One region of the Lactobacillus sp. ESL0228 genome, then DNA from elsewhere that is predicted to be linked to it. Evidence: predicted binding sites of a transcription regulator. Region 1 holds the regulator's gene; the other holds the start of a gene.

Region 1 (4,732 bases):
AACAGCAACTGGTCGTTTGTCATCGGTTGATCCTAATTTACAAAATATTCCAACTAGAACTGAGGAAGGCAAGCAAATTAGAAAGGCTTTTGTTCCAAGTGAACCAGATGGATATATTTTTTCTTGTGACTATTCGCAGATTGAGTTGCGTGTTTTAGCGCAAGTTTCTGGTGATGAGCAAATGCAAGAAGCTTTTAAGACTGGATATGATATTCATGCTCATACAGCGATGAAAATTTTTCATTTGAATTCCACGGATGAAGTTACACCGCTAATGAGGCGTCGTGCAAAGGCTGTTAATTTCGGTATTGTTTATGGAATTTCGGATTATGGTTTATCCAAGAATTTAAATATTAGTCGTAAACAAGCTAAGGAATTTATTGATAACTATTTTGAGCAGTATCCCAAAATTAGTGAATATATGGATAACGCTGTGCAATTTGCACGTGAACATGGTTATGCGGAAACTATTATGCATCGGCGTCGCTACTTACCAGATATTCACGCTAAAAACTATAATGTACGTTCTTTTGCTGAGCGAACAGCGATAAATTCACCAATTCAAGGATCAGCTGCTGATATTATTAAAATTGCAATGATTAATATGCAGCATAAGCTCGACGAATTAAAGTTAAAGACCAAGATGGTAGTTCAAGTACATGATGAATTGATCTTTGATGTGCCTAAAGATGAGCTTGAAATTGTTTCAAAAATTGTTCCACAAGTAATGCAATCTGCCGTCAAACTTGATATTCCTCTAATTGCAGATTCGGGTTATGGTCATAACTGGTTTGAAGCCAAGTAAAGGAGTAATAATAAATGCCAGAACTGCCAGAAGTTGAGACTGTGCGGCGCACACTACTGCCGCTAATTACGGGCAAAACAATCAAGAAAATAACATTGTGGTATCCTAAAATTATTGCCAGTGATCCTAAGGAATTCGTTAATCAATTGACCGGAAAGAAAGTTATTAATATTGATCGTTATGCTAAATATTTACTAATTCGTTTTAATGATAATTTTACCGTTGTGTCGCATTTACGCATGGAGGGAAAGTATCGTTTGGTTAATGAGTTAGATCCTAAAAACAAGCATGATCATGTTCAATTTGCATTCACAGATAGTACGGCACTACGCTATAATGATGTGCGTAAATTTGGTAGAATGCAGTTGGTTAGGACGGGAACAGAAAGAGAAGCTACTGGAATTAGTAAACTTGGCTTTGAACCAAATTCTCCTGAATTTACCAAGGCTTATTTGAGAACCAGTTTAAAACATAAAAAAAAGAATATAAAAAATACATTACTGGATCAATCAGTTGTGGCAGGTCTAGGTAATATTTATGTTGATGAAGTTTTATGGCGCTCTAAAATTAATCCGCTAAGTTTGGCTAGTAAAATCCCCTCAAATCAAGTGGATAATTTGCGTGACAATATTAATGAGATTATTGCGCAGGCAATCATTGAGAAAGGAACAACTATTCATACATATCTAGATGCAAATGGTGAGACAGGCAATTTTCAAAAAATGCTTTTAGTTTATGGGCACCGAGGGGAACCCTGTCGACGCTGCGGGACGGCATTAGAAAAAATTAAGGTTAATGGTCGTGGCACGACATTTTGCCCTTATTGTCAGGTAACCTATTGATGACATTAGTTTTAGGATTAACTGGTGGGATTGCCAGTGGTAAAAGTACTGTCGATGATTTCTTTAAAGAAAGGCAACTGCCAGTTATTGATTGTGATCAGATTGCTCACGAAATTTTGGATATTGGGCAACAAGGGTATAATGATGTGGTAAAGCACTTTGGTAAGAAAATTTTAAATTCTAATCAAACAGTTAATCGTCAGTATCTAGGACAAATGGTCTTTAGTGATAAGCGACAATTGCAAGTTCTTAATCAGATCACTCATCCATTGATTTTTCGGGAAATTCAGACTAAAATTACGCGATATAGGAAGTTACAGAAGCCGTTTATTGTTGTTGATGCTCCTGTGTTATTTGAATCCGGAGGTCAAAATTATTGTGATCGCACTATCTTAGTGACTGTACCAGAGAAAATCCAACTTGAACGCTTAATGGCGCGTGACCATTTAACTAAAGGAAATGCTCTTAAACGTATTCATAGTCAGATGCCCTTAGCTCAGAAGGAAAAATTAGCCGATTATGTCATCACTAATACTGGTACTATCGAAGAATTAAATCAAAAATTAAGTCACTTACTAGTTAAAATAAAAAAGGAGGAACAATATGGAATGTCCTAACTGTAGACAGAATGCCTCGCGAGTCATTGATTCACGACCTAGTGACGAGAATCGGGCAATCAGAAGGCGACGTGAATGCGAAAATTGTGGGTTTCGATTTACTACATTTGAACGAGTAGAAACCACCCCTTTATTGGTTGTCAAGAACGATGGCACACGTGAACCGTTTAGCCGTAAGAAGATTTTACGTGGAGTGATGGCTGCGGGACAAAAGCGACCGATTACCAGTGAACAATTTGAGCAACTGGTTGATCATGTGGAAAATCTGGTCCGTCAGCAAGGAATTAGTGAAATTTCTTCGAAAAAAATTGGTCAACTAGTGATGGATGAGTTGGCAGAATTGGATGATGTTGCTTATATTCGTTTTGCTTCAATTTATCGTGAATTTAAAGATATGTCTAGTTTTATGAAGACAATGGAAGACATGATTGCCAAACGTGAGAAGGACAATTAGTGATGTATGAAACGCCTAATCCTAAACAGCCTTTCTTTATTACTAACCGAGTAGATATTTTTCCGGGTGATTTACGAGTTCTAATTAAACTTTATCAGCCGTTAATTGGTTCACTAGCCTTGTCGCTATATTTAAGCATGATTGAAGATTATGACTCTGGAGCGATGCTGTCTGATGCCAAGGGAATTTATATACTGCAGGAACAGCTTGACTGTGATATAAACAAACTATTATCGAGTTTGCATAAGCTTGAAGCCGTTGGTTTAGTCAGAACTAGTAAGTTAGAAAATCAGATTATGGGACAAATTTTACTCTTCTCTTTGAAGCGTGTACCTAGCAGCAGTGAATTTTTTTCAACGGCACTTTTAACTAGTCTGTTAAAGGAAAAAGTAGGGATAACGATGTTTCAATCATTGAGTCATGAATTTGCTCGTGAAAGTCAAAAATCGTTCAGTCAAATTAATGGCCTTAAGTCTGCTAAAGATGTTTCTGCCTCTTTTATTGATGTTTTTCGGTTGTCAGAAGAAGAAGCAATTGATCCCTCTCCTGAGGTTAAGAAAGCAGCACAAGAAAACCAGATTGTGCAAAGTAAACCGGCCGAAATTAATCCTCCAGAACAAATTGACTGGGAATTTATGAAACAGCAGTTTGAAATTTATCAGATTGCTGGAAGTGAAATTGAGCGAAATCGTCCTGCTATTCAAGGTTTGATGAGGACTTATGGCTTGTCCGAACAGGAATTTGTTGATGAAACCTTGCCATGTTTACATGGTGATTACCACTTGAATATGCCGTTGATTAAACAAACAATTGCTAACAGTATTCATGCTGAGCATACACGCCAGAATCTTAAACAGCAGGAGCAAGCTTCTAATAAAAGTGAGGATATTAAACATTTTAGTATACGAGAACAGCAGGTATTACAACTTGCACAATCGAAGTCTCCTGCTCAATTTATATATCAACTAAAATCAGATCGTCATGATTATGTTGATGCTAGTGAATATCAAGTTCTTGACAATCTTTATAATCAGAAAGGAATTTCTGCTGATTTACTAAATATCTTGACCTATGCCTGTTTGAAAAGTGCCCCGAATGTATCATACCGACTAGCTAACAAAATTTTGCATGATTGGTTGCAACATGGGGTGCAAAGTGGCGCACAGGCGATTGATTACATGGATAAAAGAGAACAAGATAAATTCAAAAAGCAACAGACTCGTTCAGCCAGTTTTTATTCTCATAAACCAGTCGAAAAAGGTACCGATTGGAGTAAAAAGAAGTCGGCAAAAAAGACTGATGTCTCTACGGCAGATCTAAAACAATTCTTTAAAAATTTTGAAGATCAAAACGGCATGAAATAGGTGATAATTATGCAACCAATCAACAAATTTTTAGCACATGGAAATGCAACAAAAGCACAAGGGCACGATAATGAAAACCTGCGTAAGCAAATCTTGAATAATCCAAAAATTCATGAATTTATCAGTCAATATCAAGATCGGTTGACACCTGAAATTATTAATAATAGCCTATCAAGTTTATATGAATATTATCTCTCGCAAGAGCATGATGACCCGGTAACTAGTGGCTATCGTCCTGAACTTATTTTAAGTGGTCAAGCAATCACACTAAAATATGTACCAAAAGAAAGCAAATTGGAAAAAGATCGTGAGCAAAGTATTAAAAAAAACGTGCGTTTAATTAATTTACCATTTGCATTACACGATGTCCGTTTAAGTCAAGTAGAAATGGCTCCGGGACGGGCACCTGCGATTGCAGATATTCAAACTTTTTTAGTGAATTATTCAAAAAATCATCATCCCCAGGGTTTATATTTATCTGGTGATTTTGGAGTTGGTAAAACTTATCTTTTGGCTGGACTTGCAAATACAGTGGCTGCGATGAACAGACAAGTAATATTTTTGCATTTACCAACCTTTATTGCTAATTTGTCAAGTCATTTTAATGATAATAGTTTGGCGGATGAGGTTCAACGAATTGCCCAATGTGA
Region 2 (4,732 bases), on a different contig from region 1:
ATACTAACAATAATTCCTAAAGGAATAGAAATAATAATTGTCCAGAAAAATAAAAGTAAAGTCATTTGCGCACCTGAAAGTAAAGAAGGCAAGATTGAGATAATGTAATTCATTGGTTAACTCCTTTATAATTCATTTTTCCAGTAGGTGCATGTTTTATTAGCTGTTGTGATCAAACATGCAAGAAATTATCTATAAGCATAACATAAATGATCTAAAGTTGATGTTTTAATTACCAATATTAACAGCTTTTCATGCAAAATGAATTTCAATTGAATTGAGACATATAAGATATTGCTCAAATAAGTATTAACAATTTAGTTTTTCTGCTAGATTGACATGATTTTCAAATTCTTACTCGTTTTTATATTTCTAACGTCTTTAGGAATAATATTAATCAAAGATATGTAAAATGAGTTGTAACTAATTGAGCAAAAGATTTACTGGACACTAATCATTGAAGTTTATAGTTAAAAGGTTATGCCCGCCACTATTTCACACCAAGGACTAGAAATTTCTTAATTTAAGAACTTAAAATTTCTATTTTGGTCCATGATTCATAGGATTATGCAACTCTTAATGATTCTTAATTGTGAAATGTTTTACGGCTTTGAGAAAATTTGAAAAATCTTGATAAACTAGAAGATGTAATTAAAGACTACGTTGAGTATTGCAATGCAAAAGAAATAAGGACAAATAAAAAGGACCAATCCTGATCGAATATCAAGAATTAGTCCTTAACTAAAAAATTAATAATTTATTCTAATCTAGAAAAAAGAATATTGTCTTTTAGACTGACTGTTTTTTAATTAGGTTGTATATTATTGTTCTGCAATTTCAATTTCAGTTGATTTATCCCATGATTGAGGTAATTTTCCAATCTCTTTTAACTTTTTAACAATTTGATCTAGAACAATTTTCCTGTCTTGGTCATTGGTAATAAAGTCAAGCTGATCGCCATCAATTTCCATTTTGGGCGAGTGATCATAATTTTCATACCATGGCTTATAATAGCGTAATAAGCGTTTATAATAGTCTTCAAGCGTTGCATCATAACTAAGTTGCTCATAAGGACGACCACGTTTTTTAATTCTTTTAAGCATTGTATTATATGACACTTTAATGTGAACTAATAAATCAGGGTTCTTTTTTGGCATATGATTAAGCTCAGTCATCATATTATTTAAAAGTTCATAGTATGTGTCAATTTCTTCTTTAGTTGCACGGCCTATATCGGCATTCATCTGGAAAAAGAGAGCATCTTCATAAATTGAGCGATCAAGAACATTATTGTCATCAGTCAATGCATCTTTGATACTTCTAAAACGTGTGTTTAAGAAAAATACTTGTAATAAAAAGGCATAATTTTTAGGATCTGCATAAAAGAGTGGTAAGACGGGGTTATCATCAACACTTTCATAAAAAGGTTTAGTTCCTAAATAATTAGCTAAAATACTGGTTAAACTGGATTTACCGGCTCCAATTGGCCCACTTAAAACAATAACTGTCATCACTTTCCTTCTTCATTATAAATTTCCAATCGTAAGCAGTTTATCGTCAATTTGCTTTAAAACTTCTTTTTTAGCAGTTTCATCGAGGATAAAATCAAACTGATCACCATCAATTGACATTTTCGGTGATGCGTTATAACTTTCATACCATGGCTCGTAATAATTAATCAAGCGCGAATAATAATCCTTTAAGCTGGGGTCCGTACTTATCTGCTCGTAAGAGCGACCGCGCTTTTTGATTCTATTTAGCATGGTATCAAGTGATACGTGAATATAGATCAATAAGTCAGGTTTTTTACTCGGATTACCTGGAGTATCTTCCAGCATATTTTTCAGCAAACTATCGTAAATTTTAAATTCTGTTGGATCAGCAACAGAATTTTCCGCATTCATTTTAAAGAAGAGAGCATCTTCATAAATTGAACGATCCGAAACACTGTTCTTTTCCTTAATTGCTTGATTAATTTGAGCCAAACGATGGTTGAGTAGATAGATATTAAGCAAAAAAGTATATCGTTTCATATCTTGATAATACAAGGGAAGGACCGGATTATTATCAACTCCCTCATAGAAAGCTTGTGTACCTAAATGTTCAGCTAAAATACTGGTTAAACTGGATTTACCGGCTCCAATTGGCCCACTTAAAACAATAACTGTCATCACGTTCTTTCTTAAATACTATATCTTGATTACTTTCTAGTTTAGTACAATATATAGTGGCAAACAAGAGGAAAATAAATTGAAATTGGATGGCAAATGTCAAGTGATTTTGTATAATACAGTACAATTTTTTGCTTGTCTATTGATCACAAAACATGTTACACGTGAAACTTATAAAAATCTTGGTTGAAACTCGAAAGAGATGTAGTTATGAATTAATCTCACGCAATTGAGGTGTTTCATAATTGTTAGACATACTGAGATACACCTAAATAATGATTATTACTCAGACTGTGTTTAAAAAAGTGACTGCTATAATGATGTTTTTGGAGAAACAGCTGTTTACTTAGTTGAACTGTAATTATCTGAACGATTTTATGATCAGCTTGTTAGGATAAATCAAATGGATACTTAAATTTATGTATATTGTTTTAACAATATTAAAAGATCTAACAAATAAAATACACGCCCCAATAAATATTGGGATCGTGTATTTAAAACTAATTAGTAAATGTTAAACTTTTTGATTACACCCCAGTTAAAGTTTAGTTTACTCTATTAGTCATTTGTTTTTTTTTTATATCTTCTGTCTTATCGTCAATTTTGTTTTCAACTTTATCTACGCGGCTACCAATTTTTTCTTTAGCATCTTTGGTTGTGCCAGTGATTTTGTCTTGCAAGCTAACGGAATCTTTTTCATGTTGCTCTTTAGTCTTAATATCGACAACAGTAACATTGACTTCAACTGTATCCAAGCCGGTCATTTCTTTGACTTTATCAAAAATCTTTTTCTTGATTTGGTCATATAACTTGGCTATTTCAACACCGTATTCTGCGACAATTTCAATGTCAACGGCAACTTGCTTTTTGCCAACTTCAACATTGATGCCATTGGTAACATCGTCGGTATTAACGATTTTATCAGCTAAGTTTGAGAAGAAACCACCATTAACTGTTAGGAGTCCTTTAATATCAGATAAAGCAATTCCAATAATTTTTTGAATTACCTTTGAATCATAATTTAAGTCACCTTTAACTTCGTGTTTTGAATTATTTTCTGTCATATAAATTTCCTTTCATATGTTTATTTTGTTTATTTGTTTTTTAAATTTTTAAGCAATGGTCCATAATGACCAACTAAAGCACCAACAACTAACATTACTATTACAAAAATCGTCTTAAAAAATCCCAATCCTATAAAGCAAAATGCTAATAGTATTCCAAGTATTGCACCACTTATTTCTGGAAAGTACTTTTGTAAATTTTCTTTCATTTCTGCCTCCTTTATTGAACTCGTTGTTCTGATTTAGCAGAAGAATGATAGTTTACAAATTTGATTTTGATTTTGGGCTTCTGCTCAATTCCTAAATATTGTTTGAGGTTTTTTTCCAGTTCTGCTAAATAATCATTAAGCAGGTTTGATACGTTTTCACTAGAACCGAGATCACCACTAATCCGTATTTTAATTTTACGATTAGTTAACCTTGAATCAACCTTGGCTTTGTTCAAATATGGTAAGTCCGCTAAAGAATTCATCACATAACCATTAATTGCTTTACTGGTGATTTTAACTTGTCCGTCCCGCTTATGAATTAAATTGAAGTATCGTTGTACTGGCCAGAATAAGATGGTTATCAAACTAATAACTAGTATTAAAAGGATAACTGCACTGATACCTACTAAGTACCAGGAAAAAATTGGGTTAAGCTTACCTAATGAAGGCAAGCTAATCTTTAAATATTGTTGCCAAAGATTATTATTTTCCCAAAGAAGGTAAACTGGTATGGGTAATAATAAAATTATCCAGAGGATCAGTAACCATTTTTTACTCCGCTTCAATTAATCACCATCCTTTCTTAGTATATCCTAATTATAATACACAATATTTAGTCAGCCTAATGATATGCACCAATCATATACAATATTGCGTTAATATATTAAAATAAAAAGAGCTACTTAAAGCAGCTCTTTAAAAAGGTATGATAAGATATTAACGATAATTTTCAGTTAATTTGCTTGCGGCTTCTTGATCCACAATTAAAGTAACGTTGCCATGATTTTGTAAAATGGAGGCAGGGACTTCTTCAGTTACTGGCCCCTCAACCATCTTCTTGACAGCATCGGCTTTATTTTCGCCAAAAGCCATGATTACAATCTTTTTAGCAGACATAATATTAGCAATTCCCATACAAATTGCAGATTTAGGCACTTCGTCAATATTGCTGAAGAACCGAGAGTTAGCTTTAATAGTGTTTTTGGTTAGTTTCACTTCATGAGTGACTGAATCAAAAGAGGTTCCAGGTTCATTAAAAGCGATGTGACCATTTTGTCCTAGACCAAGAAGTTGGATGTCGATTGGATTGTCCTGAATGATCTGGTTGTAATCAGCAGAAGTACCCTCAGGATCCTTGATAGCTTTAATGCCATCAGGTACATATGAATTCTTAAATGGCTTTTGTTCAAATAAATGCTTTTGCATAAAATAATGATAGCTTTGGTCATTATCGGCTGAAAGGCCAACATATTCATCTAAATTGATACTAGTCAATTTGCTGTTATCT

Evidence for each region. Region 1 encodes NrdR, which represses ribonucleotide reductase genes. Its sites were predicted from a motif close to ACACNATATATNGTGT; they were not measured.
Region 2: the regulator NrdR is predicted to act here: its motif matches at 2,216-2,231, upstream of F5ESL0228_RS08080 (deoxynucleoside kinase).

Annotation. Positions count from the first base shown of each region.
Region 1 is NZ_REHJ01000008.1:468,631-473,362, reverse strand. It holds gene polA (DNA polymerase I) at 1-805, shown strand, start outside; gene mutM (bifunctional DNA-formamidopyrimidine glycosylase/DNA-(apurinic or apyrimidinic site) lyase) at 820-1,647, shown strand; gene coaE (dephospho-CoA kinase) at 1,647-2,264, shown strand; gene nrdR (transcriptional regulator NrdR) at 2,251-2,718, shown strand; gene F5ESL0228_RS08370 (DnaD domain protein) at 2,721-4,082, shown strand; gene dnaI (primosomal protein DnaI) at 4,092-4,732, shown strand, end outside.
Region 2 is NZ_REHJ01000011.1:211,487-216,218, reverse strand. It holds gene F5ESL0228_RS08090 (amino acid ABC transporter permease) at 1-113, opposite strand, end outside; gene F5ESL0228_RS08085 (deoxynucleoside kinase) at 822-1,511, opposite strand; gene F5ESL0228_RS08080 (deoxynucleoside kinase) at 1,527-2,174, opposite strand; gene F5ESL0228_RS08075 (Asp23/Gls24 family envelope stress response protein) at 2,717-3,235, opposite strand; gene F5ESL0228_RS08070 (DUF2273 domain-containing protein) at 3,265-3,444, opposite strand; gene amaP (alkaline shock response membrane anchor protein AmaP) at 3,456-4,010, opposite strand; gene F5ESL0228_RS08060 (glucosamine-6-phosphate deaminase) at 4,162-4,732, opposite strand, start outside.